Regions from separate parts of the Sessilibacter sp. MAH1 genome, predicted to be linked through region 2. Evidence: predicted binding sites of a transcription regulator. Region 2 holds the regulator's gene; each other region holds the start of a gene.
The links. Region 2 encodes LexA, which represses DNA repair genes until DNA is damaged. Its sites were predicted from a motif close to ACTGTNTNTANANACAGT; they were not measured.
Positions count from the first base shown of each region.

Region 1: a site for LexA is predicted at 742-759, ahead of dinB (DNA polymerase IV). Genes of this name have one in related genera too.
Region 3: a site for LexA is predicted at 1,070-1,087, ahead of uvrD (DNA helicase II). Genes of this name have one in related genera too.

Region 1 is NZ_BAAGIC010000007.1:36,999-39,209, reverse strand. Features, by position in the region: gene dinB (DNA polymerase IV) at 1,017-2,123, shown strand.
Region 2 is NZ_BAAGIC010000004.1:5,521-7,731, forward strand. Features, by position in the region: gene nagZ (beta-N-acetylhexosaminidase) at 1-759, opposite strand, end outside; gene lexA (transcriptional repressor LexA) at 1,090-1,701, shown strand; gene ACYQ28_RS05105 (hypothetical protein) at 1,744-2,211, shown strand, end outside.
Region 3 is NZ_BAAGIC010000005.1:172,953-175,163, reverse strand. Features, by position in the region: gene ACYQ28_RS07265 (TlyA family RNA methyltransferase) at 1-62, shown strand, start outside; gene ACYQ28_RS07260 (SIS domain-containing protein) at 72-923, opposite strand; gene uvrD (DNA helicase II) at 1,268-2,211, shown strand, end outside.

The DNA.
Region 1 (2,211 bases), on a different contig from region 2:
GCTCTTTGGTAAAAAAATAGTCCATTTTTTTAAAAATGGGAATAAATTTTCATCTTTTTTGGAATTTTTTTTGATTCATGAGTAAAAAAAACCTCATTTGAGAAAAAATATCGGCTCAGTTTTATTTTCTGAAGGGCTGAAAATTTTTCCTGAACTTAAAAAATTTTCTTGATTCTCACTTTTTGACTGCCTTGAAAGAAAATCTTTAAGGCGTTTTTAGTTGATAGTCAAAATCTCCCGATCAGAGCATTTCGAAACAAATAATCAGTATGGGTATTCGATAAGGTTTGATTATTTTTTACAAACCTTAGGTAAAACGATTCAACAATATGCCATAACGACCTGAATTTTGAGATTGAATCCGTTATCGCGCTTTTTAATGATGTGCTCTCGGCTTTCTGATGGGCATTTTTGTGCCGAAACATTCCACTTGAGATTCTTTGCTAACTTATTCGCGAGTGAGTTCCGATCTTTTTGTTGTCTCTTGGTACTAAGTTGTCTCTTGGTACTAAGTTGTCTCATAGTACTAAATAGGATTATTGAGCGTCCTTGTCTTGGCCTTTTGACAATGATAATGCGCAGACGTTAAAAAATTTGGCTTAGCTTGGTCGAAAGTAGGGGAAAACTAAGGAATATCTGAATTGACTTTTCGATATTAAGGCAAATTTGCCGATCTTAATTGAAAATCTTTTTGTTTATCCCATCGTCAACTGTGTCTGTGTGAATCAATTTAGAGATCATACTGTTTAAAAAAATAGATAACGATCTGTCTTGAAATCCATTATCGGTCAGAATCTTATGTTCTTATAGGGTGCGTTGGCTCTATTTACTCGGTATTCGGTTCTAAAAAAATTCTCGATTGATCGTTATATTGATTAACACAACGGTGAAACGTTGAAATCTGCAATTAGATCTCTGGATTTATCGCCTTGAGTAATATAATTGCCGTTGTTGTTTAGTAGGACACCTTGATATTAGAGAAATCGCTCGGTATTAAATGAGTTGGAAGTAGAAAATTGTCATTCAATAATCAACGATTGGTTTTACATTGCGATGCGGACAGTTTTTTTGCCGCAATTGAATTACGTGATCGCCCACAGCTAAAAAATTTACCGGTTGCGGTTGGTGGTCGAGCTACAGATAGAGGCGTTATTGCGACGTGCAACTATATTGCGCGCAAGTTTGGTGTTCGATCTGCAATGTCTACAGCAATGGCAGAAAAACTTTGTCCAAATCTTATTGTTTTGGCGCCACGTTTTTCTTTGTATCGGCAAGTTTCTGAAGAAATGCACGGAATTTTTTCCAACTACAGTCGTTGTATCGAACCTATTGCGCTGGATGAGGCCTATTTAGAGTTAGATTCCGATGATTGGAATATCTGCGCAGAGATTGCCAAAGATATTCAGCGACAAATCGAAAGCAGTCTTGCCATCACGGTTTCAGCCGGATTATCGCGCAATAAATTTTTGGCAAAGTTAGCCAGCGAGTGGAATAAACCCGCTGGGTTTAAAATTATTCGTGACGAAGATGTCGCTCAGGTGATGTCGCAGTTGGCGGTCGGTAAAATTCCAAGTGTTGGTGGTAAAACAAAAGAGAAGCTAGCGAAACTTGGAATTGTGACCTGTCGGGATTTACAACAACAAAGTCTAGATTTCTTAACACAACATTTCGGTGTGCATGGTCAATTACTTTTTGATCGATGCCGCGGTCGTGATTTGCGAACAGTAAAAAATACTTGGATTCGGAAATCCATCAGTGTCGAGCGAACGTTTTCGAACGACTTGGTTCGTGACGACGAGATCAGTGCCGCATTGAATTCGTTAGTTGGTTTATTAGATGAACGTTGGTTGCGCCTGAAGTCAGGATATTTGGCAAAATCGCTTTTTGTTAAAATTAAATATTCCGATTTTTCTCTTACGACCCGAGAATCAGCTTTTTCTGGTTACATTCATTCCGGCGAGCATTTTTCGCCTCAACAACAGCTGCAATTGACCAGCACGGCAAAAACTTTATTGACCTCGGCTCTTTCCGTAAAAAATGCCTCCATACGTTTACTGGGTCTGGGTTTTTCAGTACATCAAGGCGATCAAAAACAAATGAATCAGACGGATTTATTTATGTAATCTATTAAAAATGTCCGCTCATAAATCCCAAATAATCTTGATGATTAACCGATGTGTTCAGTCCTGTTGGCTGATTACTGCGATGATA
Region 2 (2,211 bases):
TCCATTAAAACCATAACGCTTTCTTAATATGTCTTTTAGCCATAGCGCCGAAAACCCGACAGGATTGCCATCGACATCTTCAAAAACGATATGCGCAGGCATTACTCCGGCAAGGCAAGACTTTTTAATCAGCTGCTCGAAAGGAACTAGGTCCCGAGCGGCGATCTCGGCAAGAGGCCGATGATCTCTCGGCAAATCAATGTGACTGTCAACTTTAACGAATCCGTGACCCGGAAAATGCTTACCAACAGCCTGCATACCCGCTTCGTTCATTCCTAAAATAAACGATTCTGCCAGCGCAAGCGTTGTTAAAGGATCGATAGAAAAGGAGCGCGAGCCAATAGCGGGGTTTTGGTTGTCGTCTAAATCTAAAACTGGCGCTAAGGTGTTATCGATACCGCAAGTTCTGAGCTCAAACGCTAACAGCCAACCCAGTTCACGAGCCAATGACAGGCCTTTTTCTGCGCTCTGCTGGTAGAGCTTTGATAAAGACGCCATAGGCGGAATGGTTGTTACGCCCTCCGTTAAGCGCTGCACTCGCCCGCCTTCTTGATCGATACAAATCAGCAAGTTTTCGCGGATATTTTTAATGTTGCGACATAAATGAGCGGTTTGTTTGGCCGTTTTAGTGTTGCGGGCGAAGAGAATGACACCACCCACATTTGGATGCATCAAAAGCTCTCGATCTTCCGCCGACAACTCGGTACCGGCTACATCAAGAATAACTGGCCCGGCACTTAAAACCTTGGCATTACCCATTTATAGATCCAATTCGAATAAAGATTACGCAATTAAAAAGCGGGCACACTAATATTTAGTCTGGGAGGTGTCAATAATTGCGGCTACAAAAGAAAAAAACTTCGGGCATAATTCAATTCTACATCGTGCGTTTCTAATCAACGAACATTGACTAAATTCTGATTTACTGGTTGCGTGTACAGTAGAAACACTGTATAAACTAAAACACTGTATATAAGACCAGCCCAGTGCGGCCAACACTGTTTTTAATTTGAAGAAACAATTGCAATAAACTTTGCCGTTTCGCCTTAAAAACTACCGCCCCACGTTTAAAGAATCAGCATATTAGACATGATTAAACTAACCGCTCGACAACAACAAGTTTTAAATTTAATTCGTGAACATATAGATGCAACCGGCTTTCCTCCTACGCGTGCAGAAATAGCTCTAGCACTTGGCTTTAAATCAGCCAACGCCGCAGAGGAACATTTGCGTGCCTTGGAGCGAAAAGGCGCTATTGAGATGGTGCCAAGTGCCTCTAGAGGTATTCGCTTAAAAGAACAGGTTGAGGAGTCTGGTATACCCATTATTGGCTTGGTGGCAGCGGGTTACCCAATTTTGGCGCAAGAAAATATCGAAAATTATTGCAATATCGATAACGCTTTTTTCTCGCCCTCAGCAGATTATTTTCTTCGCGTTCGCGGCATGAGTATGAAAAATGCCGGAATTCTAGAAGGTGATTTATTAGCCGTTCACAAAACAACCCAAGTAAGAAGTGGGCAAATTATTGTTGCCCGTATTGATGATGAAGTAACCGTAAAACGTCTAAGACGCGGTAAAAACCGCTCTATAGTTGAGTTGCTTCCAGAAAATGAAGAATTTGACATCATTACCATTGACCTTCGAGAGCAGGAATTTGCTATCGAAGGTATAAGTGTCGGCGTTATTCGACAAACCCAATAATTCGATTTTTAAGTACTTATATTACTGATACGGAGTAATAAAATGGATTCTGCACAACAAATGTCTCTGTTTACGGACTCCTTAGTCAATCAATTCGGCTTTATCTCAGAAACAACCGCGTTTACTAGACAGTCAATTAGAGCACTATCCAAACGTGCATCTAATACAGAAACAGCATCGCAAAGCGGTGCTGTTTTAAGCAACATTACTCAATTGGTAATTTCTAAATATTGTTCGAATTTAGATCAACTATTGTTGCCAATGATTGCACGTCAAACACAATTAGCGGGTAATCGATGGGTAAGCTGGGTAAGCGATGAAGTTATTGATAAAAATGTATTGCTTGACTACGGCGTAAATCTAAAAAATCTTCGCATTATTTATCCTAACAATACATCGGATTTATATTCCGTCACCGAAAAAGCATTAATAACAGGCACAAGCCATTGTGTAGTTGCCGTTTTTGATGGTTTTAACGACCAACAACTTGAGCAATTAACCCAAGCAGCC
Region 3 (2,211 bases), on a different contig from region 2:
GCCCCATTAAAGGCGGCGATGGCAATCGCGAATTTTTATTGATCGCCCAGCGCGTTAACTAGGTTCCACGACTAAACCCGTAAAGACACCAGGCCTTGTTTGAGTTTGTACAAATGCTCGTGAAGTCCTTCGCCTTTTTGTTGAGCAACGCCAATCGCTAAGATATCAATCACCAACAAATGGGCAATGCGCGACAGCAATGGCGTATAGATGTCTAAATCTTCATCCACATTCACATCAATATTGATGCTTGCCTCTTGAGAAATGGGTGAGTTGCTCGGCGAAATGCCAATCACCACCCCGCCTTGCTGCTTTACCAAAGCCATTGAGTTCAATAACGATTTGGTGCGACCGCTTTGCGAGATGGCAACCACCACATCACCTTCTTTCATGCTCATCGCCGACATGTGTTGAATGTGGTGATCGGAATAGGCTGCGGTTGCGAGTTGCAAACGGAAGAACTTGTGGTGTGCGTCAGCAGCGACGGCACCGGAGGCGCCAAAGCCAAAGAATTCTACCCGCGAGGCGCGACAAATGGCCGAAATTGCCGCTTCAACTTGGATGGGATCGAGCTGGTCGCGCAGTTGCAGCAGGGTTTCTACGGTGGAATCGAAAATCTTGTGTGAAAAGGTGGTAACCGTATCGGCGCGGGTGACCGCCACGTGTACAAAGTTTGGTATCGAGGCCAGCTGTTGCGCTAAATTCAGCTTAAATTCCTGAAAGCCATTGCAACCGACGGCACGACAAAAGCGCACGACGGTGGGCTCACTCACTTTGGCAGCATTGGCGAGATCAACAATGCGCATATGAATGACATCGCGAGTATTTTCGAGCACATATTCGGCAACCTTACGCTCAGATTTGCGCATGGTGGGAATGTTGTCGGTAATACTTTGTGTGACTTCAGAGGGTTTTAAGGTCAAGGCTCTGGCACTCGGTAGTGTTGTGCTACACGCTAATTTTGCCGATAAAGCACGTAAAAATCTGCAATTTGGGGCTAAAAGCGCTGATTTTATGGTTGATTATGATGCATATTCATCTTTTTTTGTAATTCCAGCCCACTTTTTGTAGTGAAATTACACACATTTCCGCCTGAAATTACAAGAATCTGTGTTTGAGTTTGTACAACTTACCGCAAACAAATCCTCTTAGGGTAAAAATAGCACTTGTTCTCGCAATAAAGAGCCGTCATTGAGACGCGGATAAATTTTAAAGCCTTGGTGAATTAATCCGAGTATCTATAAATCGCTCTGCTACAATGCCGCCCATGGACGTATCGCAATTATTAGATCAATTAAATAGCGCTCAGCGCGAGGCCGTAAGTGCTCCGGCTGGGCATCAACTTATTTTGGCGGGAGCTGGCTCGGGTAAAACCCGTGTGCTGGTGCATCGTATTGCTTGGCTGATTCAGGTTGAACAAGTGTCGCCGTTTTCGATTATGGCGGTGACCTTTACCAACAAGGCAGCGCGGGAAATGCGCGCGCGCGTTGAGCAGTTGCTGGGCGTGAATCCGCGCGGCTTATGGATTGGTACCTTCCACGGTCTTGCGCACAGACTTTTGCAAACTCATTGGCACGAAGCCAATCTTCCCCAAGCCTTTCAAATTCTCGACAGCGACGATCAGCTGCGTTTGATTAAGCGCGTTTATCAATCCTTAAATATTGATGATAAAAAATGGCCACCTCGTCAGGCGGCTTCCTACATCAACGGTCACAAAGACGAAGGTCGTCGCGCGGCGCATGTTATCGAAACCGCCGATCTGTACGAGCGCACCATGCTCAGCGTTTACCGTGAATACGAAGCGGCTTGTCAGCGCTCGGGTTTGGTGGATTTTGGCGAGTTACTGCTGCGTGCCCATGAGTTGTGGCTAAATAACCCCATTTTGCTGAAACATTATCAACAGCGCTTTCCGTTTATCTTGGTGGACGAATTCCAAGACACCAACACGGTTCAGTATGCGTGGCTGCGTGTGCTCGCTGGTGACAGTTCTTTTATTACCGCCGTTGGCGACGACGATCAGTCGATTTACGGCTGGCGTGGTGCAAAAATCGAAAACATTCAGCAGTTCGATGTCGATTTTCCCAACACTCATATCACCCGTTTGGAGCAAAACTACCGCTCTACCGGAACCATCTTGAAAGCCGCAAACGGTGTTATCGAACATAACTTTGGCCGTTTGGGTAAAACTCTGCGCACCGACGGCGAAGACGG